Regions from separate parts of the Mesorhizobium sp. B3-2-1 genome, predicted to be linked through region 3. Evidence: riboswitches for the same ligand, from Rfam matches in the RefSeq annotation. Region 3 holds a riboswitch; each other region holds the start of a gene.
The links. Region 3 has a riboswitch for cobalamin ahead of FJW08_RS22740 (CbtB domain-containing protein). Riboswitches for the same ligand answer to the same signal wherever they lie in the genome.
Positions count from the first base shown of each region.

Region 1: it holds a riboswitch for cobalamin, as region 3 does, so the genes downstream of both, bluB (5,6-dimethylbenzimidazole synthase) here and FJW08_RS22740 (CbtB domain-containing protein) in region 3, are expected to answer to the same signal.
Region 2: it holds a riboswitch for cobalamin, as region 3 does, so the genes downstream of both, FJW08_RS24960 (DUF1636 family protein) here and FJW08_RS22740 (CbtB domain-containing protein) in region 3, are expected to answer to the same signal.
Region 4: it holds a riboswitch for cobalamin, as region 3 does, so the genes downstream of both, FJW08_RS03855 (DUF1636 family protein) here and FJW08_RS22740 (CbtB domain-containing protein) in region 3, are expected to answer to the same signal.

Region 1 covers NZ_VFTI01000016.1:48,609-55,960, reverse strand. The annotation lists gene aroC (chorismate synthase) at 1-812, shown strand, start outside; gene ribB (3,4-dihydroxy-2-butanone-4-phosphate synthase) at 904-2,004, shown strand; gene FJW08_RS17740 (MFS transporter) at 2,024-3,244, opposite strand; gene FJW08_RS17735 (TetR/AcrR family transcriptional regulator) at 3,364-3,972, shown strand; gene FJW08_RS17730 (hypothetical protein) at 4,063-5,046, shown strand; partial or broken gene bluB (5,6-dimethylbenzimidazole synthase) at 5,214-5,720, opposite strand; cobalamin riboswitch at 5,892-6,071, opposite strand; gene FJW08_RS17720 (histone deacetylase family protein) at 6,194-7,120, shown strand; gene FJW08_RS17715 (exodeoxyribonuclease VII small subunit) at 7,124-7,352, shown strand, end outside.
Region 2 covers NZ_VFTI01000028.1:52,307-59,658, reverse strand. The annotation lists gene FJW08_RS24965 (winged helix-turn-helix domain-containing protein) at 114-1,313, shown strand; cobalamin riboswitch at 1,343-1,550, shown strand; gene FJW08_RS24960 (DUF1636 family protein) at 1,588-2,016, shown strand; gene cobW (cobalamin biosynthesis protein CobW) at 2,018-3,055, shown strand; gene FJW08_RS24950 (cobaltochelatase subunit CobN) at 3,074-6,613, shown strand; gene cobG (precorrin-3B synthase) at 6,610-7,352, shown strand, end outside.
Region 3 covers NZ_VFTI01000024.1:30,042-37,393, reverse strand. The annotation lists gene cbiB (adenosylcobinamide-phosphate synthase CbiB) at 1-666, shown strand, start outside; gene FJW08_RS22760 (hypothetical protein) at 692-1,006, opposite strand; gene cobO (cob(I)yrinic acid a,c-diamide adenosyltransferase) at 1,032-1,646, opposite strand; gene cobU (bifunctional adenosylcobinamide kinase/adenosylcobinamide-phosphate guanylyltransferase) at 1,648-2,163, opposite strand; gene FJW08_RS22745 (CbtA family protein) at 2,156-2,962, opposite strand; gene FJW08_RS22740 (CbtB domain-containing protein) at 2,978-3,157, opposite strand; cobalamin riboswitch at 3,193-3,392, opposite strand; gene FJW08_RS22735 (aromatic ring-hydroxylating dioxygenase subunit alpha) at 3,536-4,705, shown strand; gene FJW08_RS22730 (MFS transporter) at 4,709-5,908, opposite strand; gene FJW08_RS22725 (DUF1624 domain-containing protein) at 6,144-7,142, shown strand; gene FJW08_RS22720 (isoprenylcysteine carboxylmethyltransferase family protein) at 7,139-7,352, shown strand, end outside.
Region 4 covers NZ_VFTI01000003.1:38,130-45,481, reverse strand. The annotation lists gene FJW08_RS03875 (MarR family transcriptional regulator) at 1-350, opposite strand, end outside; gene FJW08_RS03870 (iron ABC transporter permease) at 496-1,545, opposite strand; gene FJW08_RS03865 (ABC transporter substrate-binding protein) at 1,545-2,492, opposite strand; gene FJW08_RS03860 (ABC transporter ATP-binding protein) at 2,538-3,326, opposite strand; gene FJW08_RS03855 (DUF1636 family protein) at 3,323-3,700, opposite strand; cobalamin riboswitch at 3,826-4,032, opposite strand; partial or broken gene FJW08_RS03850 (AraC family transcriptional regulator) at 4,153-4,302, shown strand; gene FJW08_RS03845 (helix-turn-helix domain-containing GNAT family N-acetyltransferase) at 4,310-5,245, opposite strand; gene FJW08_RS03840 (DSD1 family PLP-dependent enzyme) at 5,430-6,575, opposite strand; gene FJW08_RS03835 (D-arabinono-1,4-lactone oxidase) at 6,572-7,352, opposite strand, start outside.

The DNA of each region.
Region 1 (7,352 bases), on a different contig from region 3:
GCGAGATTGCCCGCCAGTTCCGGCCGGGCCATGCCGACTACACCTATGACGTCAAATACGGCATGCGCGACTATCGCGGCGGCGGCCGCTCTTCGGCGCGCGAGACGGCGGCCAGGGTCGCCGCCGGCGCGCTAGCCCGCAAGGTGGTGCCGGGCATGGTGGTGCGCGGCGCGCTCGTGTCTATGGGCGAAAAGTCGATCAACCGCGCCAATTGGAACTGGAATTTCATCGGCGACGCGGAAAATCCGTTCTTCACCCCCGACCCCGCTTCGGTTCCCGTCTTCACGCAATATCTCGACGGCATTCGCAAGGCCGGCTCCTCGGTCGGCGCGGTGATCGAGATCGTCGCCGATGGCGTTCCTCCCGGCCTCGGCGCGCCGATCTATGCCAAGCTCGACCAAGACATTGCCTCCGGCCTGATGTCGATCAACGCCGTCAAGGGCGTCGAGATTGGCAATGGTTTCGAGGCCGCCCGCATTACCGGCGAACAGAATGCCGACGAAATGCGCATGGGCAATGATGGCAAGCCGGTGTTCCTGTCCAACAATGCCGGCGGCATCCTCGGCGGCATCTCCACCGGCCAGGCGATCGTCGCGCGCTTTGCCGTCAAGCCGACCTCGTCGATCCTGACGCCGCGCAAATCGATCGACAAGGACGGCAACGACGTGGAGGTGATGACCAAGGGTCGCCACGACCCTTGCGTGGGAATCCGAGCCGTGCCGATCGGCGAAGCCATGGTTGCCTGCGCCATTGCCGACCACTATCTGCGGCATCGAGGACAGACAGGAAAGGGAATAGGCAGTAGGGATTAGGCAGGAGGCCAGTCTGCCCGCCCGAAAGAGCCAAAATTTCCTTTTCCCTACTGCCTATTGCCTATTCCCTGCGAGCGAAGCGAGCATTTCCATGCCTTACGACCAGAAGAAGATCGTCGAAGCAATCCGGGCTTTCGAACGCGGCGAGATCGTCGTCGTCATGGACGATGACGGGCGTGAGAACGAGGGCGACCTGATCGTCGCCGCCGTTCACTGTACGCCGGAGAAGATGGCCTTCATCGTGCGCAACACGTCGGGCATCGTCTGTACACCAATGCCGCGCGAGGAAGCCAAGCGGCTGAACCTCGCTCCGATGGTGGCCGACAATGATTCGGCCCACACGACCGCCTTCACCGTCAGCGTCGACTTCAAGCATGGCACGACGACAGGCATTTCGGCCGACGACCGCACTCTGACGGTGCGCAACCTTGCCAACGGCAATGTCGGCGCCTCCGATTTCGTCCGCCCTGGCCACATCTTCCCACTGATCGCGCGCGAGGGCGGCGTCTTGATGCGCTCGGGCCATACCGAGGCGGCCGTCGACCTCTGCAAGCTCGCCGGCCTGCCGCCGATCGGTGTCATTTCCGAACTGGTCAATGATGACGGCACCGTCAAGCGCGGCCCGCAAGTCGCGGCCTTCGCCGAGGAGCACGGCCTCAAGCAGGTTTCGGTCGCCGATCTAATCGCCTACCGGCAGCGCAAGGAAACGCTGGTCGAGCGCGTCGCCTGCTCCGACATCGAAACGCTGGGTGGCAAGGCGCAGGTCTTCACCTACACGCTGCCCTGGGACACGATGCATCACGTCGCCATCGTCTTTGGCGACATTCGCGACGGCGAGGAGGTGCCGGTGCGGCTGCATTCGGAGGATGTGGTGACCGACGTGTTCGGCACCAGCCACCGGCTCGATGGCATCATGAAGGCGATGGGCGAGCGCAAGCGCGGTGTCATCGTCTATCTGCGCGAGGGCTCGGTCGGCGTCGCTCACCAGGAGCGCAACCGGCCGGCGCCGGGCGATCGCGAGGATCATGAAGAGGCGCGCCGGCGCGAGAGCGAATGGCGTGAGATCGGCCTTGGTGCACAGATCCTGAAGGATCTCGGCATTTCCTCGATCAATCTGATCGCCTCGCGCGAACGCCATTATGTCGGCCTCGAAGGGTTTGGCATTCACATCGCCAAGACCGAGATTATCTGAGCTCGACAAATCCTGGCTGTCATTCGGCCGGGATTGCCGCCTCGCATCCTTCCAGCTCGCATCCGTGGGTGGCGAGGCTGCGCTGGCCGAGCAGCACCGTGATCAGTGCGATAACGCCTGACGCCACCGAAACCCAGAACCCGCTCTGGGCGCCGAACGCGTCTACCACCGCACCGGCGGCGAAAGAGCCCAGCGCCATACCGATGCCGATGCCGGTCATCACCCAGGTGATGCCTTCGGTCAGCATCGTTTCAGGGACATGCCGTTCGATCAGGCCGAAGGCGGTGATGAAGGTCGGCGAGATCGCCACGCCGCTGATGAAGACAGTCAGCGCGAGCGCAGGCACGGTGCCGGCGGTAAGCGGCAGCAGCGTGCCGAGCGTGACCAAAGCGACCGCGATGGCGAGCTGGCGCTGCAGCGGTGCTTTCAGGTTGAGCGCGCCGATGATGATGCCGAGCACGAAGGACCCCAGCGCATAGACGCCGATGACGAGACTTGCGGCGCCCGGCTGGCCGAATTCCTTGGTGATCGCCACCGTGCTCACCTCCGTCGTCGCGAAAGTCGCGCCGATGAAGATCATGGCGAAGGTGATGATTTGAACCGGCCCCCGGCGGATTGCCGAGCCCGTTGAGCCATGGTCCACCGGTCGCACTTGCGGTTCGGTCGAACGCTGCAGGATGAAGGCTGTCGAGCCAAGGGCGAGGAACAGCGTGCTGACGAGCACGCCCGCTTCCGGGAACAGCGCGGCACTGAGGCCCACCGACAGCGATGCGCCGGCGATATAGACCAGTTCATCCGCCGCCGACTCGAAGGCGAAGGCGGTATTCATCTCGGGCCGGCCCCGGAAAATCTCGGTCCAGCGCGCCCGCACCATGGCCGGCATGCTTGGCATTGCCGCCGCCAGCAGTGCCGACACGAACAGCGTCCATACCGGCCAGTCCCGGTTGGCCGATGCGATCAGGGCCGCGAATGCGAGCACGGAGATGATGGTGGTGGGTACGACAACCCGCGTCTGGCCGAGGCGGTCGACCAACCTCGATATCTGCGGCGCCAGGAAAGCATTGGCCAAGGCGAATGTCGCGGAAACCGCACCCGCCAGCCAGTATTCGCCACGCGTCTGCGACAACATCGCCACGATGCCGATCGGCGCCATGGCGATCGGCAGGCGCGCCATGAAGCCGGCGGCGGCAAAGTCCTTGGCTCCGGGAGTGCGAAAAATTTCCGAATAGGGGTTTTGCATGATCCTGTTCCTCGACAAGGAGCGATTCGACGATTACATACGAGACGTATGAGTGTTAAATAGACCATACGCCCCGTATGTCAATTGGCATACGGGGCGTATGTAGATAAGGCCAGGACATGCATCGACCACGCAAGGAGATGATCGCGGAGACACGCGCCAAGCTGATCGCCGCGGCACGCCAAGCCTTTGGCACCATCGGGTACGCCGAAGCGTCGATGGACGATTTCACCGCGTCGGCCGGACTGACGCGCGGCGCCCTCTATCATCACTTCGGCGACAAGAAGGGACTGCTCGAGGCGGTTGTCGCGCAAATCGATGCTGAAATGGCGGCGCGGGTGAACGAGGTCGCGTCGAGGGCGCCGACCCGCTGGCAGCATTTCGTCGACGAATGCACCACCTATATCGAGATGGCGCTCGAGCCGGAAATCCAGCGCATCATGTTCCGGGACGGTCCGGCGGTGCTGGGCGATCCGGCACAGTGGTCGAATGCCAATGCCTGCGTCGGTTCAATGACCGATCATCTGACCGTGCTGCAAGAGGAGGGGATGGTCGTGCCGGGCCTCGATCCCGAGACCGCGGCGCGGCTGATCAATGGGGCGAGCAGCCAGGCCGCGCAGCGGATCGCCAACTCGAACGATCCCGAAGCGACGTCGAGGAAGGTGGTGGCAGCCTTCAAGCAATTGCTTGAAGGCCTGCTCGAGAAGCCGGAAGCGCGGCCAAACTGAGCCACCGTGGCGCCTCCCGCCGCCGCCTGCAATTGACAATAGCCGGTTTGAGCGCATCCTCCACAGCCATCTCTGAGGGGAGATTCGGGCATGTGGGATTTCGATATCGGCAGGTCGGTGTCCATCATGATGCGGACCTGGCCCTTCATTGTCTTTCGCATGATCGTCTATTTCGGCATCACGCTGGCCTACATCATGGCCACCGGCACGGGCGCCTCCGTCGGCTATGGCATCGGCCATATCTCCACCGATCCTGATGGACCGTTGTCCATCGCCATGTGGGGTGGCGTGGTCGGTTTCGGCCTCGTCTCGATCGCCGTCTATTGGATCCGCGAATATATCCTTTACGTCGTCAAGGCGGGTCACATCGCCGTCATGGTTCATCTGATCGACGGCCATGACGTTCCCGACGGCCAGAACCAGATCGCCTACGCAAGAGAGATTGTGACCGAGCGTTTTGCCGAGGCGAACATCCTTTTCGTCGTCGACCAACTAGTCAAGGGCGCTATCCGCGCCATCACCGGCCTGCTCGGCGGCATCGCGGCTTTCCTGCCCATTCCGGGCCTGAGCGGCCTGGTCTCGTTCCTCAACACGGTGATCCGCCTGTCGCTGACCTATGTCGATGAGATCATTCTCGGCTACAACATCCGCATCAATTCGTCCTCGCCCTTCGAGACCGCGCGGCAAGGCATCGTGCTCTACGCCCAGAACGGCAAGACCATGGTCAAGAACGCCATCTGGCTGGCGGTGATCATGTGGAGCGTCTCCTTCGTCATCTTCCTGCTGATGCTGGCGCCGGCAGCCGCTATTCTTTACGTCATGCCCGGTCAGCTCGCCGGTTGGGCCTTCGTTCTGGCCATCGTCTTTGCCTGGGCTTTCAAGGCGGCCTTCATCGAGCCGTTCGCCATTGCCTGCCTGATGCAGGTCTATTTCAAGACCATCGAGGGCCAGGTCCCCGATGCCGCCTGGGACGCCCGGCTCGCCGAAGCCTCGTCAAAGTTCCGGGAACTCAAGGACAAGGCGCTCTCCACCTTCGACGGTTCGCGCTGGGGTACGGCCGGCGCGACGCGCTGATCGGCGGGGTTTGCCGGCGCAGCGGCGACGGTGTTGAGGCGGGCCACCGTGGATTTGAGCGAGGCCTCACCCTGGCCGCAAAACGTCTCGCTCATGATCAGGTCGGGCAGCGGCAGCCGTCGGCCCCAGCCATGCGTTTCGAGGTCGGGTTTGGGCGCGAACTCGGAAACACGGCCAACGCAGAGATAGGCGATCGGCGTCACGTGGCCGGGGATGGATAGCAGGCTTTTCAGCGCTTGCGTCTCGATGATGCTGACCCAGCCGACTCCAACGCCCTCGGCGCGTGCCGCCAGCCAGAAATTCTGCACCGCGCAGACCGTGCTGTAGAGATCCATTTCCGGATTGTGCCAGCGCCCTAGCGGCGAGCCTTTCGAGCGCTCGCGGTCGCAGGTGATGCAGATGTTCAGCGCGCTTTCGCAGATGCCTTCGAGCTTGAGCTTGCGGTAGAGCGCCCGCCGGTCTGCCTCGATTGCCGGCAGTTCCTGTTCGCGGGCGGCCAAGAACAGGTCGCGCACCTCCCCCCGTCGCGCGGCATCGCGAATGACGATGAAATTCCAGGGCTGCATGAAGCCGACCGACGGCGCGTGATGGGCGGCAAGCAGCAGCCGCGCGAGCACCTCGTCGTCGATCGTCTCCGATGTAAAATGGCTACGCACGTCGCGCCGCGTGAACATGGCGCGGTAAACCGCGTCGCGCGCAATCTGGTCAAATCCATCGCCCATTGCAGCGGTCATGTCTTCCGGCATCGCTTGTCCCCTTGCGATTGCAGCAGTTCAAATTCTCAGAGCGTACTTTGTGCGTCCAAGAAGGCGCACGCCGCTCTGATATCATCCGCCTGACCATGCGGATGACGATGCCTGCCAGGCCGGTCTTCTGGCTCGGAATCAACCCACGTCCGGTGCCTTCCCGTCATCGACAGTGGCACTTACCGGCGCAGTCCCCCTCACAGCGTTGGGCACGCCACGGTATCAAACCGTGTTCCCGATTCTCCCGCTTTCGCGGGCACCAGGCAGTAGCAGCAGTCTTACGCCGAATGGCCGGCGACGCCAATGCCCGCAGCGACATGAATGGACGCAGGTTCGATTTTCCCCAGCGATCAGGCCGCAACGCATGGCCATCGCCGCGCCGGGGCACTAGATAGAGGGACATGGCCACTCGTCTCTACACGCACCCGATCTTTCTCGAACACATCACCCCGCCCGGTCACCCCGAGCGGCCCGACCGCCTGCGCGCCATCGAACGTGTGCTCGACGACGAAGCTTTCGCCGCGCTCGACCGCGTCGAGGCACCGCAAGGCGACGAGGCGACCATCCTTTACGCGCATCCCGCCGATTTCGTCGCGCGTGTCCGCGCCGCCATCCCCGACGAAGGCATTGCCCGCATCGATGCCGACACCACCGCCAGCCCGAAGAGCTGGCAGGCCGCGACCACGGCGATCGGCGCCGCCAACGCCGCCGTCGACGACGTCTTTGCGGGCCGCGCCGACAATGTTTTCGTCGCCGCCCGGCCACCTGGGCACCATGCGGAAAAGACCACGGCCATGGGCTTCTGCTTCTTCAATACGGCGGCAATCGCTGCCCGCTATGCACAGAAGAAGCATGGCGCCGAGCGTGTCGCCGTCGTCGACTGGGACGTGCATCACGGCAACGGCACGCAGGATATTTTCTGGGACGATCCCTCGGTGCTCTATTGCTCGACGCACCAGATGCCGCTCTATCCCGGCACCGGCGCGAAGAGCGAGACCGGCGCCGGCAACATCGTCAACGCGCCGCTGGCGCCGCAGACCGGCAGCGAGGTGTTTCGCGATGCCTTCCTGTCGCGCGTGCTGCCGGCACTCGACAATTTCGCGCCCGACCTGATCATCATTTCGGCTGGCTTCGACGCGCACCATCGCGACCCGCTGGCGGAAATCAATCTGACCGAGGACGATTTCGACTGGGCGACCGGCCAGCTGATGCAGCGCGCCGCACGCCATGGCGGCAACCGGCTCGTCAGCCTGCTCGAGGGCGGCTACGATCTGCAGGGATTGGCATTTTCGGTCGCCGCCCATGTCGGGCGACTGATGAAAGGATGAATGATGACTGGTGAGATCAACGAAGACGTCAAGGCGATGAGCTTCGAACAGGCACTCGACGCTCTGGAGAAGATCGTCGATGATCTGGAGCGTGGCGACGTGCCGCTCGACCAGTCGATCCGGATCTACGAGCGCGGCGAGGCGCTGAAGATGCATTGCGACCGGTTGCTGAAGGCCGCTGAGGACAAGGTCGAGAAGATCAGGCTGTCGCGCGACGGCAAGCCGGTTGGAA
Region 2 (7,352 bases), on a different contig from region 3:
CTTCGTCTTTTACTCCACTTTTCTCTCCTGACAAGGTTGCCGCCAAAACCCTGCTAGCATGGACAGGAATCACCCCCCGCAACGCCAGACAGGTCCACCAGAGACGCATCCGCATGAAGGAAAAGATCTCGCTTGCCGCCGCCCGGCGCATCGCGCTCGCCGCTCAGGGATTTCTCGATCCCCGCCCCGCCGGCACGCCCGACCGCCGCCACTTCGCCCGCGTTCTGTCTCGCACCGGCCTGCTGCAGATCGATTCCGTCAGTGCGGTGGTTCGCGCCCATTACATGCCCCTCTATTCGCGTCTTGGCCCCTATCCCCTCGCTTTGCTCGACAATGCCGCCGTGACGCGAAAGCGCACTGTGTTCGAATACTGGGCGCACGAGGCCTCGTTCCTGCCCGTCGAGACCTACCCGCTGATGCGCTGGCGCATGCGGCGCGCCGAGCAAGGCGATGAAATGTATCTGGGGCTGGCCAAATGGGGCCGCGAGCACGCCCCCTATATAGAAGAGATCTACCGCGAGGTCGTGGCACGCGGCCCGATCGCCGCTTCCGCGCTGGAAGGCCAGAAAGGCTCCGGCGGCTGGTGGGGCTGGAGCCACGCCAAGCACGCCTTCGAATGGCTGTTCTGGGCCGGGCGCATCACCACCGCGCACCGGCGCGGCTTCGAGCGCTTCTACGACCTGCCGGAGCGCGTGCTGCCGCAGGCGATCCTCGACCTGCCGGTACCGACCGCCGAGGATGCACATCGCGAATTGCTGCGCATCTCCGCCCGCGCCCATGGCGTGGCGACATCGGGCGACCTGCGCGATTATTTTCGACTCTCCCCCGCCGACATGAAAGGCCGCCTGGAGGAACTGGTCGAGACCGGCGAGTTGCTGCCGGTCCGTGTCGAGGGCTGGGACAAGCCGGCTTACCTCCATAGGGGCGCGCGCTTGCCACGCAAGATCGAGGCCCGCGCCCTGCTGGCGCCGTTCGATCCGGTCGTCTTCGAGCGCTCGCGCAGCGAGCGGCTGTTCGATTTCCACTACCGTATCGAGATCTACACCCCGGCCGACAAGCGCCAATATGGCTACTATGTCCTGCCCTTCCTGCTCGGCGACAGGATCGTGGCGCGCGTCGACCTCAAGGCCGACCGGCCGGCAAGTGTCCTGCGTGTCCATGCCGCCTACGCCGAGCCCGGCGCACCGCCCGAAACCGCCGCTCAGCTCTCCGAGGAATTGAAGCAGATGCAGGGCTGGCTTGGCCTCGAACGCATCGAAGTGACGCCCGCCGGCGACCTGGGCCCGGCGCTGTCCGACATCGCGGTGTCGTAAGCTCGCGTTGACACCGCTGCCCGCAAGAGCCTAAATCCAATCCAGACGGTCTCCTCTCGGCAAAGGGAGGAGCCAAGAGGGAATGCGGTGCGGGATTGAAAATCCCAAATCCGCGGCTGTCCCCGCAACTGTGAGCGAAGAGCCAAGGCCGAAAGCCACTGGGATTGTCCCGGGAAGGCGGCTACCCAAGGCGATGACCCGCGAGCCAGGAGACCTGCCGTCTGGAATGCAAGTATCCGATCGTCCGGCGGGTTTTCCGGGCAAGGAGCCTGATTTGGATCGCGACGGCAGTTTTTCGGCTGAAACAACGGACATTTCGTCCGGCGGGGATGATTCCCTGGCCGGCATCACTGTCATCGTCTGCGCCTCCTGTCGCGACGAGACCGGCTCCGATGCTCATCCCCGGGCCGGCGAACTTTTGGCTGAAGATACGCGCCAAGCCGCCTCGGGCGACAACATCCGCATCCGCACCGTCGAATGCCTCGGCAATTGCAAGCGCCGGCTGAGCGCCGCGATCCTGCGCGACGGATGCTGGAGCTATGTGTTTGGCGATCTGACCCCGACCAGCGGTGCCGATCTCGTCACCGGCGCGAAACTCTTCGCCACCTCCAGCGACGGCCTCATTCCCTGGCGGGGCAGGCCCGATAGCCTCAAACGCGGCCTCGTTGCCCGCATCCCTCCCCTCGACATGCTGAAAGACTGATATGACCGCATCCGTTTCCCGCGTTCCCTGCACCGTCGTCACCGGCTTCCTCGGCGCCGGCAAGACGACCCTTGTCCGCCATCTTCTGGAAAACGCCGGCGGCAAACGGATTGCCATCATCGTCAACGAGTTCGGCGACATCGGCATCGACGGCGAAATCCTCAAGGGCTGCGGCATCGACACCTGCCCCGAGGAAAACATCGTCGAACTGGCCAATGGCTGCATCTGCTGCACCGTCGCCGACGATTTCGTGCCGGCGCTCGACCAGATCCTGTGCCTGACGCCGAAGGTCGACCATATCCTGATCGAAACCTCGGGCCTCGCTCTGCCCAAGCCGCTGGTCCAGGCTTTCCAGTGGCCGTCGGTGAAGAGCCGCGTGACCGTCGATGGCGTCATCGCCGTGGTCGACGGTCCCGCACTTGCCGAAGGCCGGGTTGCCAACGACATGGAAGCCCTGCAGGCGCAGCGCGCCGGGGATGAAAGCCTCGACCATGATGATCCGGTCGAGGAAGTGTTCGAGGACCAGATCGCCTGCGCCGATCTGATCATCCTGTCGAAGAGCGACCTGATGGACGCCGACGGCTCGGCCCGCGCTAACAGCATCATCGGCGAACACGCCGCCCGCGCCGTGAAGATCGTGCCGACGTCTCATGGCAAGGTCGATCCCTCGGTGCTGCTCGGCCTCGGGCTCGCCGTCGAGGACGATATCGAGAACCGCAAATCCCATCACGACGGCGCATTCGACCACGAGCATGACGACTTCGACACGTTCATCGTCGACATTCCCTCGATCGCCAATCCCGACGAGCTGGCAAAGCGCGTCGCCGCGGCCGCCGAACAGGAGAACGTGTTGCGGGTGAAAGGCTTCGTCGAGGTCGGCGGCAAGCCGATGCGGCTCCTGCTGCAGGCCGTCGGCCCGCGCGTCAATCACTACTATGACCGCGCCTGGACCGCCGGGGACGACCGTCGTTCGCGCCTGGTCGTCATCGGCCTCAAGGGGCTGAACCGGCCGGCGATCGAACGCATACTCGCCGGCTGATTTTCGGGCACGGGCGCGATGCACATCCTCACCACGACCTCCGCCTCGCTCGACGACCTCGCCGAGCCTGTCGATCTCAGGCAGACGCCGGCGGATATCGTGGCTCTATCCTTCACCGACAGCGACCTCGCCGGGCTGGCGGCGGCATGGAAGGCCGACGCCGATCGCCTGCCCTCGATGCGGCTGGCGGCACTGCGCGACCTGCGCCATCCCATGTCGGTCGACCTCTGGGTCGACAGCGTCGCCCGCCACGCCAAGGTCGTCCTGGTGCGTATCCTCGGCGGTTACGACTGGTGGCGCTATGGCTGCGACCAACTGGCGGCAATTGCCCGCGAACGCGGCATAAGACTGGCGCTGCTTCCCGGTGAAAGCCATGACGAGGATCTCAGGCTGATCGAAGCCTCGACGCTGCCCCGCGCCGAACTCGACGGCCTGCTCGGCTATTTCCGCGAGGGCGGCCCGGCCAATATGAACGCGCTGGTGCACAGGCTGGCGGGCTTGGCCGGACAGGATACATCAGTCGCCAGTCCGGTCAGCGTGCCGAAGGCCGGTTACTATCAGTCTGGAATGGGGGTCGCAGAGAAGCCGGACCTTTCAAATGTCAGCGCCCCCATCATCCCGATTCTCTTCTACCGATCGATGCTGCTCGCGGCCGATGTCGCCCCGATCGATGCGCTGGCCGACGCTTTGCGCTCCCAGGGACTGGCACCGGTCCCGATCTTTGTTTCCAGTCTCAAGGATCCGCTGTCCCTGGCATTCGCCGAAAATGCCGTCGCATCGCTGAAACCGGCCGCCATCATCGCCGCGACCGCTTTCGCGTCCGGCGCCGAGGCCGGCGTGGAAACCCTGTTCGACCGCGCCGGCGTGCCTGTCTTCCAGGTCATCGTCGCCACCACACGCCGCGACGTCTGGGAAAACAACCAGCGCGGGCTGGCACCCGCCGACCTTGCCATGCATGTCGTGCTGCCCGAACTCGATGGCCGCATCCTTGCCGGCGCCATTTCCTTCAAGGGCGAGAGTGATGTCGACCCGGCGCTGGGCCACCGTGCGTTGGCCAACCAGCCGCAAGCGGATCGTGTGGAGCAAGTGGCTAAGCGCGTAGCGGCCTTCATCCGTTTGCAAGAGACCCCGCGCGCCGAACGCAAGCTCGCGATCCTCATTCCCGATTATCCCAGCGCCCCTGGCCGCACCGGCTATGCGGTCGGGCTGGATGTGCCGTCCAGCGTGATCGCCATGCTGCACGACTTGAGCGAACAGGGCTATGCCGTTGAAGGGATTCCACAAACGCCGCGTGAATTGCTGGATTTGCTGGAGCGCGGCGATCATGGGCTGGGGCTGGAAGACTACGACTCCTTTTCGACGGAGTTACCGATATCGGCAATTGCCGCGGTAGAGGCTGCTTGGGGCAGAGCGGAAAGCGTGACAGGTCTTCGCGAGGCGCCCCCCTCTGTCCTGCCGGACATCTCCCCCTCAAGGGGGGAGATTGGCAGCTCCAGCGCCCCGTCCATCCCTGCAATGTTGGCATTTGGCGAAAGCCGTGACGACAGCGCAATCTCCCCCCTTGAGGGGGAGATGTCCGGCAGGACAGAGGGGGGCGCCTCGCGCAAACCTTCGCTATCAAGCAAGAAACACTTCCCCTTCCGCGCCGCGCATTTCGGCAACATCACCGTGGCCCTCGCTCCCGACCGTGGCCGTTCCGCCGATCGCCGCGCCGACTATCACGACTCGTCCCGGCCTCCGCGCCACGCTTTGATCGCCTTCGGCCTGTGGCTGCGCAGATCGCTCGGCGTCCATGCCTTGATCCATGTCGGCGCCCACGGCACGCTGGAATGGCTGCCCGGCAAGACGGTTGCGCTTTCGCAAAACTGCTTTCCCGAGATCGTGACCGGCTGCCTGCCCGTCATCTATCCCTTCATCGTCTCCAACCCCGGCGAGGCGGCACAGGCCAAGCGGCGGATCGCTGCCGTCACCCTTGGCCATCTGCCGCCGCCGCTGACGGGCGCCGGACTGGACGAGGGCCAGCACAAGCTCGAGCGGCTGGTCGACGAATATGCCCAGGCCGACGGCCTCGACCGCCGCCGCCGCGACCGTCTCGCCAGGTTGATTGTCGAAACCGCGCAAAAGACCGGCCTCGCCTCCGAAGCCGGCGTCGCCGCGACCGATGCGCCCGATGAAGCGCTGCGCCGCATCGACGCCTGGCTCTGCGACCTCAAGGATTTCGCCATCAAGGACGGGCTGCATGTCTACGGCCATGTCCCAGACGACGAGCCGGACCCCATGCGCAGGCAAAGCGCGGAAGCCGAGAAGGCCGCGCTGCTCGCCGCGCTCGATGGCCGCCACGTCAAGGCTGGCCCGGCCGGCGCGCCCGCGCGCGGCCGCTCCGACGTGCTGCCGACAGGCCGTAACCTGTTCACCTCGGACCCGCGCACCATGCCGACGCCGACCGCCTATGATCTCGGCAAGGTGGCTGCCGAGGAAGTGGTGCGCGGCTACATGCAATCGCATGGCGACTGGCCCCGCTCCTTGGTCATCGATCTCTGGGGCTCGGCCTCGCTGCGTACCGGCGGCGAGGAGATTGCGCAAGGCCTGGCGCTGATGGGCTGCCGGCCGCAATGGGATGCTGCCACCGGCCGCATCACCGGCATCGAGGTGCTGCCGCCGGCTACGCTCGGCCGCCCGCGCGTCGACGTCACCTGGCGCATATCAGGCCTGTTCCGCGACATGTTCCCGACCCAGATCGCACTGATCGACGCCGCAGCCAAAGCCGTTGCCGCGCGCGACGAGGACGATTCGGAAAATCCGCTCGCCGCCAGGACCCGCGCCGACGGCAAGGTCAGCCCGCGCATCTTCGGCACCTCGCCCGGCACTTACGGCGCCGGCGTCGAGGAGATTTTGTCCAGCGGCGACTGGGCGGCGCGCGAAGAGATCGGCCGCGCCTATCTCGACGCCACTTCGCATGCCTACGGCGGTGCCGGCGGCGAAGGCGTCTCGGCACCCGGAGCGTTTGAAGGCCGCATCGCCGAGGCCGATCTTCTCGTCCACACTGGCGACGACCCTGGCCGCGACATTCTCGAAGGCTCGGCCGACGTCGCCTTCATCGGCGGCTTTTCGGCCGCCTTGGCCACACTCGGCAGGAACGCCGACGTCATCGTGCTCGACACCACGGATCCGCAAAAGCCGAAACCGCGATCGGTTGGCGAGGCGGTGTCGCGCGTGGTGCGCGCCCGTGCCGTCAACGCCCGCTTCATATCAGGGCAGATGCGCCACGGTCCGCGCGGCGCCTCCGAATTCGCCGAGACGGTCGATCGGCTGGTCGGCTTCGCCGAGACCACCCATGCCATTTCAGGCGCGCTGATCGAGGCGGTGCATGATGCCTATCTCGGCGATGCGGAAGTCCGCGCCTTCATCCTGCGCGAAAATCCCGCAGCCGCCAAGGTCATCGCCGAGCGCTTCCTGTCGGCGCGCCGGCGCGGCCTCTGGCATCCCTTGCGCAATTCCATCGACGACGATCTCGCCGCGCTGATTGCCGAGGCCAACGCGCTCGGGGTCGCGGCATGAACGCCTTCTCGCGCCGCGGCGCCTGCCCTGCCTTGTCGGCGCCGATGCAGACAGGCGACGGCCTGCTGGTGCGGCTCAACCCCGTCGCCGAAGGCCTATCGCCGAAGCTCTTGATCGAGCTGGCCGAATCCGCCTTGCGGCACGGCAACGGCATCATGGAGGTGACGGCGCGCGGCAGCCTGCAAATCCGCGGCCTGACAACGGAAAGCGCTGCGTTGCTTGCAGCGGAGGTCGATGTATTGGGCATCGTGGTGCGCACCAGCGTACCGGTCGAGACCGGCCCGCTGGCCGGCATTGACCCGCAGGAGATCGCCGATCCGAGGCTAATGGCTGAGCGCATTCGGATGGCCGTTGAAGAAGCCGGGCTGGCAACAAGGCTGGGGCCGAAGGTTGCGGTGATCGTCGACGGCGGCGGGCAACTGACGCTGGATGCGGTGACGGCCGATGTCAGGTTGAAAGTGGTGCGGTCCGATATAGCCAGCCGTTGGCTTGTGTCCGTCGCCGGTGATGGGCAGACCGCGAGGTCGCTCGCTGTCGCGGATGAAGATGCGGCGCGCGACATTGCCGTCGCGGCGCTGCGGATGGTTGCCGAGAAAGGCCGCGAGGCGCACACGCGGGATTTGTCGGAGAGGCAGTTGGCGTCTCTCGCAAGCTGGCACTCTACGGCGCCCCCCTCTGTCCTGCCGGACATCTCCCCCTCAAGGGGGGAGATCGGCAGCTTGGGCCCTAGCACTTCCCT
Region 3 (7,352 bases):
AGCCTCTATGAACATGTCGAAGCCGTCGCCGACGCGCTCGACAGTGGAGGCCTCGACATGGGCCGAGCCGCCGTCTCGCGGATCGTCGGCCGTGATCCAGAAACGCTGGATCGCGCCGGCGTCTGCCGTGCCGCGATCGAAAGCCTGGCGGAGAATTTTTCCGATGGCATCGTCGCCCCAGCCTTCTGGATCGGCGTCGGCGGGCTGGCCGGCGGCGCCGCCTACAAGGCGGCCAACACCGCCGATTCGATGATCGGCCACCGCACCCCACGCCACGAGGCCTTCGGCTGGGCGGCGGCGCGCTTCGACGATTGGATCAACCTGCCGGCATCACGGCTGACGGCGCTGCTGATCGTGCTGGCGGCTTTCCTGGTTAAGGGCACCGACCCCAGCAATGCCTGGCAGGCGGTACGGCGCGACGCGAAAAAACACCGCTCGCCCAATGCCGGCTGGCCGGAAGCAGCGATGGCCGGCGCGCTTGGCCTGGCGCTCGCCGGGCCACGCAGCTATGGCGGCGTGGTGGTGGACGACATTTTCATGGGCGAAGGCGGCCGGCGCGAAGCCGACAGCCTCGACATAAGGCGGGCGCTAACCCTCTATCGAGTCGCCGATTATCTGCTGATTGGCCTGTTTGGGCTGGTCTCGGTGGTTGTTTTTGTAGTGTGATCGTCCGGAGCGGTTGCGAACTGCCTCACCAGCTAACACGGGCCTCTTTTGCATTTGGATTTGCTGCCTTCCCGAACCTTTTGATCGCATAGCCACCGGTAGCTGCAGGAGAAGATTTGAGCACGGGTTCGATGACAGCAAAAAGTCGTTCGGCATCCGGTCCATACATGTAGAGGACACATTTGCCCCCACCAAATTCATCGCCATCAAACTCGCCTGCGGATGCGTTCCCGACAGCTTGCTCCAGTCTCTGCTCAAGAGCGATAATGGTTTCTCGTTCCTGTGGCGTTCCGAACTGACCGTCGCTGAGAAGAAGATAGACGATTACTGCTTGCTCCAATGAACAGCCTCCGGTTGGTGAACAATCAGAACTCGATCCCCTGCTGAGCTTTCACGCCCGCCGAGAAATGATGCTTGGTCACGCCCATCTCGGTGACCAGATCGGCGGCCCCGATCAGCGCTGGCTTGGCGTTGCGGCCGGTAACGACGACATGCAGGCCCTCGCGCCGGCCCTTCAGCGCCGCTACCACCTTGTCGAGATCGAGATAATCGTAGCGCAGCGCGATGTTGAGTTCGTCGAGCACGACAAGGCTGATCGAGGGATCGTCGATCAATTCCCGCGCTTTGGCCCAGGCAGCCTCGGCGGCCGCGATGTCGCGCTTCAAATCCTGCGTCTCCCAGGTGAAACCCTCGCCCATGGCGTGCCAGACGACCCGGTCGCCAAAGGCGGCGAAAGCGTCCTTCTCGCCTGTGTGCCATCTGCCCTTGATGAACTGCACGACACCGACGCGCTTGCCGTAGCCGAGCATTCTAAGCGCCAGCCCGAAGGCGGCCGTGGTCTTGCCCTTGCCGGGACCGGTGTTGACGATCAGCAACCCCTTCTCGATCGTCTTGCCAGCAACCTCGGCGTCCTGCACCGCCTTGCGCTTGGCCATTTTGGCGCGATGGCGTTCTTCATCCTTGTCGTCGATGTCAGTCATTTCACTTCACCTTGAGCGGTAGCCCCGCCACCATCAGCAGCACCGTGTCGGCGACCGCGGCGACCCGCTGGTTGAGCCGGCCGGCGTCGTCGCGAAAACGCCGCGCCAGCGCATTGTCGGGCACGATACCTTGCCCGACCTCGTTCGATACCACGATCCATGGTCCGCGCGGCCGCGACAGCACGTAGGCCAGCCGTCGGCACGCCGCGTCCACGTCGTGGTCGGCCAGCATGTGATTGGTCAGCCACAGCGTCAGGCAGTCGACAAGCACCGGCTGATCATCCGGCAAGGCTTCCAGCGCTTCGGCAAGGTCGAGTGGCGCATCGATGGTCGACCACCCTTCGCCGCGCCGCGAGCGGTGCAACGCGATGCGCTCGCGCATCTCGTCGTCATAGGCTTGCGCCGTGGCGATATAGGCCCATGGCGAGGGCAATGCCGCCACCAGGGTTTCGGCGTGCGCGCTCTTGCCGGAGCGCGCGCCACCGATGATGAAGGTCAGCTTGCGGCGATCAGGCAAAGCTGTCGCGCAGGCTGGTCGCCGTGCCGGTGAAGCGTCTGCGCACCACGCCGACGACGGCGCCGAGCACCAGCCAGAACACCAGATTGGTCACCGTCACCGCCACCACGAACTGGTGGTGCAGGCCTTCCGGGATCGGTGTTTCGAAACTGTCGGGCTGCGGCGCGCCGACGATATGCGGGGCGACGATCAGCAAGACGGCGAGAATGGTCAACGGCAGCGATCTGCGAAACACGATCAGGCCAAGGCCGATGGCGGTCGCCGCCGCCGTTGCCGTCCACCAGATCTGACGCGGAAGAAGATCGGCCGCCGGCATTGCCGGCAGTTCCGGCTGCAGGCCGAGGCCAGGCGCCAGCGTGAACACGGCAAAGCCGGCCAGCCCCCAGAACACGCCCTGGCGCCAATTGCCGATGCCGCCGGCAAACTCGGAAACCGCGACCAGGACCAGCGCGAAACCGATGCCGGTGACGATATTGGCAACCACGCTGAAGGCGAAACGCTCGAAACCGTCGGCCGGCGCCCAGGCTTCGTCTTCCTCCGCCGGCGTCTTGGCTTCGACGGCTGCTGGCGCGGCAGAACTCATCGCATTCCCAGCGGGCGCGACCGTGCTTACGGCGCTGGTATCGGTTGCGGCGGGTGCCGCGCCATGGTCGTGGTGATGGCCGCCGCCGGCCTTTTCGTAGACCTCCGCCTTGAGGATCAGCGGCACTGTCGCATAGGCCTGCATGCAGGCGAGAACGACACCGGCCACGAGCCCCGCGATCGCCGCGACGAACACGACGTTGCGAAACAGATTCATGATGTCAGATCCTCGTCAGTGGCAGGGAAACGCCATCGAGTGGCGATAGTCGTGGGCGGCATTGTGGACCGCATCGATATGCGAGAAACCGACAAAGCCGACGACGAAGATGCCGAGCAGCGCCGCGAGCGCGAGCTGCATGAGGCGCGACTGCGAGGAGACGGAGGCGCCGAGGGAGACGGAAGCGGTAGTCATGTCTTGTCCTTTCGCCCTCCACCCGAGGGCATCGAAGTCAGTTTCCTGTCGCCGGCAGGTCTCCTGGCTCGCGGATAAGCGCCCTTCCCCACCTTCCCGAAGGAAAACCTTCAGTGGCATATGGAGAGGACTACCGCACACAGTTGCGGGGGCAGCCACGGCATTAGACAGGAATTCCTGTCCGCACCGCATTCCCTCTTGGCTCCAAAAAGGAACCGACGACGCTGGTGACTATAGGGAAATTCGCCGCGCGCGGCAAACCAAATTCCGACAGCCGCCAGCGCAGGAGCGTCGTATCGGCAAAGCCGCTCCCATCCCGTCCTGATTGACAAACTCCATGGCCGGGTGTCGGCTGGCAACCCGCACAGGAAGCCAGCCATGCAGCCCGATGCCAGCGAGCGCGAGCCCTATAACGGCCTGACCCGAAGCGAGCCGTCGCTGCCCTCATCGGCCTATTGGGACCAGGAGAACTATCAGCGTGATCTCGACGCCATCTGGTACAGAGACTGGCTGCTCGTCTGCCGCGAGGCCGACCTTGCCCAGCCTTTGGCATTCCGCACCTTCCGCGTCGGTACGCAGGAAATTCTTGTCCTGCGCGACGAGACCGGTGCGTTGCGTGCCTTCCACAACACGTGCCGGCATCGCGGCTCGCAGCTTTGCCAGGAAAGCGAAGGACGGCTGAAGGCGCGGCTGATCACCTGCCCGTATCATGCCTGGTCCTATTCGCTGCGCGGCGACCTTGTGCGCGTGCCATCGAAGTCGCTGCCTGATGGCTTCGACAAGGCCGATTATCCGCTTTATCGCGTCGCACTCTCGGTGTGGCGGGGCTTCGTCTTCGTCAATCTTGCTGAAGATGCCGCCGGCTCGGCGCAGTCATCCTTCGACCCGGCCTCCGGCGACCTCGGCAACTGGCCGCTGGACACGCTGGTGTCGGGCCATGTGCTGCGCAAGGTCATGAACTGCAACTGGAAGATTTTCTGGGAGAACTTCAACGAGTGCCTGCACTGCCCGGGCGTCCACAAGGACCTGTCGCGGCTTGTGCCCATCTATGGCCGCGGTCTGATGAGCCGGCATGACGATCCCGAATGGGCGCGCCATGCCGCCAATGATGCGCCGGAGTTTTCCGGAGGCCTGCGCGCCGGGGCTGAAACATGGTCGCGTGACGGGCAGACGCATGGGCCGGTCTTCCCGGGCTTGACGCAGGCGGAACGCACCGCCGGCCAGACTTACGCCAGCAGCCTGCCCTCGATGTTCATCGTCGGCCATGTCGACTATGTCAGGACCGTGCGGCTGGTGCCGCTGGGTCCGGAACAGACCGAATTGACCGCTGAATGGCTGTTCGCGCCCGAGGCGCTCGCCGAGACCGATATCGACAACATCGTCGCCTTCGGCACGCAGGTGCTGGAGGAGGATGCCGCGATCTGCGAGGTCAACCAGAAAGGCCTGCGCTCGATGCGTCATACAGCCGGCGTGCTGATGCCCGAGGAGTACGACTTGCATCGTTTCCACAATTGGGTACGCGAGCGCCATACGGCGCTTTCGCCCTGATTTTTACAGAGACTTCGGCAGGTAGTGCCACGTCATGAAGCCGCAAAACGCCGCCAGCAGGCCGAGCGTGACGAACACCGATCCCAGTCCGAAGAAGGCCAGTACCACCGAATAGACCAGCGGCGGCGTCAGTTCGGAAAAGTCGAGATAGGTGCGGTAGACCGCCGCCATCTGCGCGCGCTCATAGGAGCGCACCGAGCGCATGAAGGCGGTCGAACCCAGCGCATCGAGTGCGATGGTGAAGAAGGCGCCGCACAACAGGAAGGCGCCGGTGAGCAGCGGTACGGTTTCGCCCACGGCACCGGCGGCCAGCAGCGTCGCCGACATGGCGAAATAGGCAAATGTCATGGTCCGGCGGCCGCCAAAGCGCTTTCCCGCCTTGCCCCAGAAGATCGCCATGAACAGCAGCGCATTGCCGGCCGAGACCAGCAGGCCGCCCGCCAGTTCACCCTCGCCGGTGATCACCATGAACAGCGGTCCATAGACGAAGAACGTCGTCCAGAAGCAGGATCGGCCGAAGGCGATCAGCCAGGCGAGCCTGAGCCTCGGCTGTGCCACGAAGCGGCCGATATTGGCGAGCGGATTGGCCGGCCGCGTCTTGCCGGGGCGGATCGACGGGTTGTCGCCCAGCCGGTACGTCCAGAACAGCGCCAGCAAGGCCATGGCGAAAACCGCCACCGCGCCATGCGCGGCGTAGATGCCGAAATGCGCGTAAAGGAAGATGCCGAGCGTCGGCCCGCCCGTCCAGGCGACCATCGACCACGCCATGCGCAGCGATTCGGCTTGCATGAAGTCGGTCTTGCGGATGTGGTCCATGATGTAGAGGTTGAGCGTGATCGAAAGCGCACTGGCACCCATCACCCGGCACAGCATGCCGGCCAGTTGCCCGGCGAGCGTGTGCGTGACGAAGAACAGCGAGCCGATGGCGAGCAGGCAGGCGCCTGCCGTGTAGACCCAGCGCCGCGCAAAGCGGCGGATCAGCATCGGCATGAACAAGGTCACCGACAGGCCGAGCATGGAAACGACGGTATAGAGGATCGAGACGATCTGCTCGTTGTGGAGGATCTCGTAGGCCTGGATCGGTATGACGCTCGACACCATGGCGCGGGCGAAGGATTCCACCGCGTAGAGCGAGGCGAAGGTGCGCGCATCCGCGGCCTTGAGGGCCGGAAGCCAGATCGGATGGCGCACATGCGTGGACATTGCTTCCCCAAAGCAGAATCGCGACGTCAAATCTGCCGTGGACATTTCAGGCCCATTAAGAGGAAACCGACGCACATCCGGCAAAAGCGAAGCCGGTCAAAGGCTTTCCCGCAGTGGCCTAACCCGGTGGCTGGCGCGGACCCGCCGCGCGGCCCGGGCCAAGGGCGACCGGTCTTCTTCTATCCGGTGCAACCGTGATAGTCGTCTTGTTGGGGTTGAATCAGATCGCGAGACCATGAGCATCCACACGCCGACCGCACCCGCTCCGGAGCCATCGAAGCGCATCGCCGCGATCGATATTTTGCGCGGCGTCGCGCTGATCGCGATGGCGAGCTACCATTTCACCTGGGATCTGGAATTCTTCGGCTACACCGATCCCGGTCTCACCGCCTTCGGCTGGTGGAAGATCTACGCCCGCTGCATCGCCTCGACCTTCCTGTTCCTGGTCGGCGTCAGCCTGTATCTCGCGCATGGCCGGCAAATCCGCTGGAACGGCTTCTGGAAGCGGTTCGCCATGGTCGCAGGTGCTGCGATCACCATCTCGGTCGTTACCCGCATCGTCACGCCCGACGGATTCATCTTCTTCGGCATCCTGCACGAGATCGCACTCGCCAGCCTGCTTGGCCTCGCCTTCCTGCGCCTGCCGGCGCTGCTGACGCTTGTCGTCGCCGCGCTCGTCATCGCCGCGCCCGTCTACCTGCGCTTCGAGGACCTCGATCACCCCTGGCTGTGGTGGATCGGCCTTTCCGCCGTCAATCCGCGTTCCAACGACTACGTGCCGCTGTTCCCCTGGTTCGGCGCGGTGCTTGGGGGCATTGCGGTGACGAAACTGGCGTCCGCTTCCGGCATACGGGCACGCCTGGCGAGCCTCGTGCCCGGCCGTTGGGCCAATCCGCTGGTCTTCATCGGCCGCCACAGCCTGGCCTTCTACCTGATCCACCAGCCGCTGCTGATCGGTTGCGTCTGGCTGTTCTCACAAGTGATGCCGGCCCAGGTCGAGCCTCCGCAGGTCAATTTCCTGAAAACCTGCCAGCGCTCGTGCGAGCAGATGCGCAACGCAACCTTCTGTTCGAGCTATTGCGGCTGCATGCTCGATACGCTTCAAGGTGAAGGCTCTCTTGATCGGCTCTTCGACAACGACCAGACTGCCGACTTCAGGGCGCATCTGTCCGATCTTGCCGCAACGTGCACCGCCAAGACCGACGACAAGATGACGGAGGGAGGGACACAATGATCGAGCCGAAGCCTGGGACCGAACCGAAGCCTGGGGTGATACCGTGGCCGCCGGTGATCTACGCTGCCGCGATCGCGATCAGCATCATCCTCGGCATGCTCTATCCCTTGCCCTGGATCGGCGACCTCCTGGGCGACATTCTGTTCGCCGCCGGCTGGGTGGCACTGTTCACCGTCGCCGTACTCTGGTTCACCGCAATCCGCACCATGA
Region 4 (7,352 bases), on a different contig from region 3:
GATTCCTCATAGACCTCGCCAGCAAGGCTCTTGACGTCCGCATAGGCCGCATTCGCCTTCTCGGTTGGGAAGATCATCCGCACGCGCCGGTCGGCCGCGTCGGAGCGGCGTTCGATCCAGCCGCCCTCCTCCATCCGGTCGACCAGGCGTGAGACGCTGATCGGCTCGATTTCGAGCAGTTCGGCGAGCCGCGCCTGTGCAACGCCCGCCTCCTTGGCAACGCGGACCAGAAGCCGCCACTGCGCCGAGGACAGGCCGAGCCCACTGGCGCGCGCCTCGAAGCGCTTGCGCATCAGGCGCTGCACGTCGTGGATCAAAAATCCCAGTCTGTCGATGCCATCTGAAACCATGAGCGATACATATAATAAGCGTGCTTACTAATCAAGATACCACATCGCCACGAAAGCCGGAAAAATGCGCATGGCAGGTCTGCAACGCGATCCTGGTTAGCGACAGGTGAACGCCCTTCCCATGCGAAACGCGCGGACGCCGTCTTCAAAGGCGGTTTCGAACAACCATGGTGACGACGAAGAACGCGCCGAGCGAGCTGGTGATGATGCCGATCGGCAGTTCCTGCGGCGGCAGCAAGGTCCGGGCCAGAAGATCGCTTGCCAGCAGGAGCACCGCCCCGAAAACCGCGCAACTTGCGATCAGGCGCAGATGCAAGGGACCGGCCAGTGGCCGCGACAGATGCGGGATCATCAATCCGACAAAGCCGATGACGCCGGCGACCGAGACGAGGATTGCCGTCGAGAAAGCCGCCACGAGAAATGTCGTCCTGCGCATGCGGGCCACCGGCACGCCGAGACTTTCGGCGGCGCTTTCGCCGGCCAGGAAAGCGTCCAGCTTGCGGTGGTTCCACAGTCCGTAGGCCGCGATCGTGCCAGCGCCGACCGCGCCCAGCCACACATTGTCCCAGCGCGCCAGCCCGAGCCCGCCCATGGTCCAGAACAGCACCGAATGGGCCGCGCGCTGGTCGCCGGCAAAAACCAGATAATTGGTCAAGGCCGTGAACATGAAGGAGACGGCAAGGCCGGCGAGGATCAGCCGTTCGGGACCTTGCCCCCTCACCCGCGCCACCAGCAAAAGCACGATGGAGGCGGCGAGGATGCCGCCGGTGAACGCAGCCACAGGCAAGGTCCAGATGCCGAAGCTGTCGCCGAAGACGGTAATGACGGAAACCGCGCCGGCAGCGGCCCCCGACGACAGGCCGAACAGGAAAGGGTCGGCAAGGTCGTTGCGGGTCACGGTCTGCAAAAGCGCGCCGACGATACCCAGCCCGCCGCCGACATAGATCGCCAGGATCGTGCGTGGCAGCCGCAAGTCGACGACGATCTTGCCGACCGGGCCCGATATCCCGGGCTCATCCAGCCCGATGGCACGGCCAAGGGCGGCGGCGACATCGGTTAGAGGTATCAGCGTCGAGCCGTAAGCGATCGACAGCAGCGCGAGAGCGACGAGCGCCACCGCGCCCGCCGTCATGGCCAGCGTGAAGGCTTTGTGCCCTGAAAGCGAGCCGGATTTGTGCTCTCGGGCAAGATCCATCAGAACGCTTCCGGATGCATCGCCCTGGCGATCTTGCCGATGGCTTCGATGTTCGCCGGTCCTGGCGTCAGTTCGGCATAACGAAGCGCCACGAAGCGCTCGTTCCTGACCGCGTCCGTCTCCTTCATCGCCGGGTGCGCCTTCAGGAAATCGAGCAGCTTCCTGTAACCGCCGCCGTCCTGATAATCGAGCAGGATGAGGAATTGCGGATTGCGCGCCGCCACCGTCTCCCAGTCCGTGTTGCCCCAGCTCGTTTCCATGTCGGCCATGATGTTGTCGCCGCCGGCCGCCGATATCATGGCGCTGGGGATGGCGAACTTTCCCGCGGTAAAGGGCTTGTCCTCGCCGGAATCGTACAGGAACACGCGTGTTCCCTTGGCGCTGCCGACCTTGGCGGTGATATCGGCGAGTTGCGCCTTCCAGCCGGCGACAAGCTTCTCCGCTTCTGCCTCCTTGCCGAAGACCTTGCCCAGCTTTTCGATATCGCCATAGAGCAGGTCCATGGAGGCGGCCGGGCGGCTCTTGTCGAGATGGACGCAGCTTTCGGTCAGCACCAGCGTCTTGATGCCGTGCGGAGCGAGCGTGTCGGGGGTCACGTCGCCGCCGGGCTTCATGCCGTAGTACCAGCCGGCGAAGAAGAAATCGGGCTCGGCGGCGACGAGATTCTCCAGCGTCGGATATTTCGGCGCCAGTTCGGGAATGGAACCCTGCTCTGCCTTGAATTCGGGGCCGACCTTGTACCATCCGGTGATACCGGTCAGGCCGACGATCGACGGCTGCAGCTTCAGCGCGAAGGCCATCTCGGCCATGTTGAGATCATGGATGACGGCGCGCTTCGGCGGCGCGTCGAAGGTCAGCTGCTTGCCGCAGCTGTCGACGGTGACGGGGAAGGCAAAGGCTGTCGAGGCCAGCAGCGAGACGACGAGGGACAAGGCGAGGCGTTTCACGGACTTTGCTCCTTGGTTGAACGTGTCGGATAAGGATGGATTTGATCAGGACGGCGGTGCGGCGCGGTTCGGAAGGTCGAACACCGTCAGTTCGCGGTCCTCGGTGGGATGGCGCAGGCGAAACACGTCGACGCCGAAAATCTCGCGGATCAACTGCTGCGTCAGCGCCTCGTGCGGCGGCGCCAGCGCCTGCAGCCGGGCCTCGTTCATCACCGCGACCCTGGTGGCGAAGGGCGCCACCAGGGTCAGATCGTGCAGCACCGCGATCACCGTCATGCCGAAGCCGGCCACCAGTTCGAGCAGTTGCGCGCGGGCGCGCGGGTCGAGGTGGTTGGTCGGCTCGTCGAGGAACAGGATCTTGGGCTCCTGCGCGATGGCACGCGCAAGCTGGGCGCGCTGGCGTTCGCCACCAGACAGCGAGCCGATGGTCCGGCCGAGCAGCGGCAACAGGCCGGTCCGGCGCAGCGCGTCCACGACAATGTCGCGTTCCTCGCCGCGGCGCCTCAGGCCGGCATGCGGGACGCGGCCAAGCTCGACATAGTCGATCACCGCCAGCCGTGGGTCCGGCTGGTCGGTCTGGCCCACGACGGCGATATGCAGAGCCCGTTCGGCGGGCGAAATCCCATCCAGGCGCCGCCCGCCGAGCTTCACCTCTCCGAAGCTCGGCCTGAGCATGCCGGACAACATGCGCAGCAGCGTGGTCTTGCCGGCGCCGTTGGGACCAATGATGGCGAGGCGGTCGCCGGATGTCACCGACAGGCTGACGGCATGGACCAGATGCCGGCCATTCGCCGTCGCGCCCAGGTCGCGCGCATCGAGAAGCGGCGTTGTCATCGATTGCCATCCGCCAGCTTGCCGGCTCCCGGGATGCGGGCCAGCGTCTTGCCGGCCAGGCCCGGCGGACGTTGTCCGGAATTGCACCAGCCGTCCGGAAGCGAAGCGTAAAGCCTGGCAAACCGCACGAGATCGGCAGCGTCGGCCTGCGCGTCGATCGACCCGAAGAGATAGGCTGCCTTGCCTGGCGCCTGGAAAGCCACTGTCAGGGGACGCGCGCAACCCGCCATGCAAGCCACGCCCTCGACCGTGAAACCATGCGCCACGTCAGGCTGGGCCGAGAGGCGGGAGCGCAACTCGGCGCACAAACCTTCGCCCGACCTGACGCCGGTCGGCACGTCGCGGCAAAGGGTGCACACGATGATCTGGTGCATGGAGCCGGGTTGAATACGATCGATTGCGCCGTCCAACTTCCCGTCACTTTCAAAACTGGCGACGGAAGGATGTTGGTCGACCGGCCGACAAGACCGATGTCCACGTTTCCTCCCGGCACACCCCGTCCGGTCAACTCAGTGATGGCAGGTCTCCTGGCTCACGGGTCTCTGCGCAATCCTGCCTTCCCAGCCTTGCCGGCCAGTGGCGTTCCGGATCTTGCTCACCGCTTACAGTTGCGGGGGCAGCCGCGGCCTCGACCCCATGGGGTCTCACCGCGTTCCCTTTTCACCCCTCGCCTTTCGGCTCGGGGACCATCACGAGTCGCAGCCTAGGCCGCGCGCGACAGCGAGGCAAGGCGATTGCTTCGTTTTGTTATAACAGAACAGACCTGAGAGCAAGCCTGTCGTCGACTTTGCGTCCGGCCGCCTGACAGCCGTTGCCGTTTTTTCATCGGCGCACGATCGACACGATCTGGAACGGCTGGCTTCCCGCCTCCGGCCATGAAATCGCCTACGCGTCGGAATTCGAGCGCTATGGGCCCGAATTCGATGGCCGCACCGGTAATGGCGGGCTGGAGATCTGGGTGCGGGTCAAGGCATGACGCGCCGCTACAGGTCCAGATCCCAGTTCTGTCCGACCAGATCCTTGCCGAAGGAATGGTGGGGCTCTTCCTCGATCAGCTTGAAACCGGCCGCCTGGTAGATGTGCCGGGCGGCGGTCAGAATGTCGTTGGTCCATAAGGTCAGCGTCTTGTATCCCCTGGCGCGGGCGAAGCCGATGCATTCCTCGACCAGGCGCTTGCCGATGCCGAGGCGGCGCGCCGAAGGTTCGACATAGAGCAGCCGCAGCTTGGCCACCTGATCCGACTTGCGCACGACGAAGACCGAGCCGACGACCTCACCTTCCCGCTCGGCGATCCAGCCGCGCTCCCATTTCGGATCGAAATTCTTGACGAACTCGCCGAGGATCTCAGCCACCAGTGCCTCGTAGGTTTCGTCCCAACCATAGTCCTGGGCGTAGAGCATGCCCTGGCGGCGCGTGACCCAGCCGATGTCGCCAACCTGCAGCGGCCGCAGGATGTAAGGCACCTTGGGTTCGGGTCTGTCGCCGAGCAGGTCCTGGACGATGCGCATGGCCTTGACCAGCCGATCCTGATCGACGGGCGCCAGGCGACCGAGTAGCGCGCGCACCTGGTCGTGCGAATCCTGGTTGAGCGGCGCGAAGGCTTCCCTACCCGCTGGCGTCAGCGCGATCGAGGCGCGGCGCGCGTCCGCCTCGGTGGCTTCGCGCTCGACCAGACCGCGCTCCTCGAATTTTTTGAGCAAACGGCTGACATAGCCGGGGTCAAGGCCGAGATCGCGCACCAGGTCGCTGGCGACGAGCCCGTCGCGATGGGCAAGCTCATAGAGCACCCGCGCCTCGGTAAGCGAAAAGGTGCTTTTCAGCCAGCCTTCGTCGAGCACACCGATCTGGCGGGTGTAGAAGCGGTTGAACGCGCGCACCGCGTCGATGCGTTCCTTGCCGGGGTGGTCGTGGATCGTCATGGGGGTTCCTCCTGTCCTGGACAGGATCAGTCATTTAGTTGACTGAGTCAATAAAATCGTTGCAACGAGGCGCCTCACAACTTCGTCATTCTTGTGCGGAGCAGGGAGCGCAGCGACGCGCGCAGACCCTGGAATGACGACATTGCAGATGCAGGCGCCAATGGCGACGCCGAGACGACAGCCATCACCCCATCGGCAGCACCGGCCAGCGGTCGACGATCCTGCCACCGGAAAGCACCGCGATCGGCCCGAGCTGCTGCAGCACGGCTTCGCTCTGCGTCGGCCGCAGGAATGCGTAGTCGCCCGGCCTGACGACGGCCTCGGCGGGCAGGGACATGAATTGCTGGTTGGAGGACAGGCCAAGCAGACCGTTCGTCTCCATGCCTTCGGGAAACACCGGTTCGGCCATCCATTTGCCGCTATAGAGATAGCAGCCCTTGCGCGGAAACCGGCCGAGCGCCTGGAGCAGACGCGAGACCGCCGGCGGGCCGGGCAGCATCGGCTCGACCACCTTCAGAATGGGCGTTGCGATGAAGGCCGCCGGCTGAAAGCCGCCGAGACCTGGCGTGTCGAAATCGCCGGGCAGCACGAAGGCCGAGCCCATCGACACTTCGTTGGCGGTGCCGCCATGATGAAGCAGCGCGGTCTTGCTGCCGCCAATGTTCAAGATATGGCGCTGGTTCATGCCGAGGCGCGCGACGAAAGCGGCGGCCCGTTTCGAGGCTTGCGCCAACGCCTTGGCCGGTCCGCCGAACAGGGCGGGTATGTGCGGCGCATGCGCCTCATAGGCCATGACGCCCTCACAGCGCAGCCCTTTATGGGCCGGCAGCGCCGTCAGAGCCTGCGACAGGGCATCCGGATCGGCGAAGCCGCCACGATGCAGTCCGACATCGATTTCGAAAGCGATGCGCAGCTCGACGCCGAGTTCGTCGGCGAGCGCGCCATAGTCAGCCAGCCTCTCCTGCGTATCGATCAGCCAGCATACCCGCGACCAGGCCACCTCGCCTCTGGAAAGCACCGCCCTTGCCGCGCCGACCGGCATCGGTTTGCCGTACAGGAGATCCGCATCCGGAAACGCGCTCAGCACCGCCTCGCTGATCGGCGGATGGAAGGTCATGAAGCGGTGGGTTCCAAGCGCCTTGCCAATATGGGCAAGCAGCGGCAGGCAAGCGAGCGACTTGTCGACCAGCCGTACGGCAAGGCTGGCATCAAGCCTCTCTTTCACCAGGGCGATGTTGCCATCCAGCCGATCGCGGTCGAGCAGCAGGCTGGGTTGGAAGATGCCCGCCTGCTTCAGCGCATCCGAAAGCGTGGCGAAATAGGCTCTCATTGTTCGATGCCGAAGAGATCGGCGATATAGGGCGAGACGAAACGGTTTTGCGGATCGATGTCGCGGCGCACCGCCATCGCATCGTCCCAGCGCGGATAGAGCTTTTTCAGATCGGCCGCTTTCAGGCTGTGCATCTTGCCCCAGTGCGGCCTGCCGGCATATCTGCGGAAGATCGGCTCGGCCGCGCGCACGAACGGCAACGGATCGTTCGCCGCATCGTGGTGGATGGCGATCGAACAGGTAAGCCTTTTGTGAAAGGGCGAGAGCCAGAATTCGTCCGATGCCACCGACCGCACTTCCATCGGGAAATAGACCTCCGGAAAATGCTTCTCGGTCAGTTCGATGATTTCGGTCAGCGCCTTCGGCCCCTCCTCGAAGGGAAGGTGATATTCCATTTCGTTGAACCTGGTCTGCCGGTCGCTGGCGTAGACGTTGAGCCAGTCCTGCACATAATCCTCGGCCGGCACCTTGGCGACGGCGCCACGGATCAACCTGCGGCGCAGCGACGGCAGCCAGGCAAGCCCGGTGCGCAAGCGGCGCAACGTGCGCAAGGAGCCCTCGTCGTCGTCGGTCGGGCGCATCGTCGTGGCTTCGGTGCTGAAGTCGCTGGCGATGAACTGCGCGTAGCCGGAGAAGGGAATGTAATAGAATTCGGCCGACCGGTGCGCGGCCATCATCGTTTCGAAATCGCGCAGCATGTCGCCTATCGGCAGCACCCATTTGCGGCGCCGCAGCCGGTAGGTCGCGATGTTGTTCAGCGTCACTTCGCTGAGCACA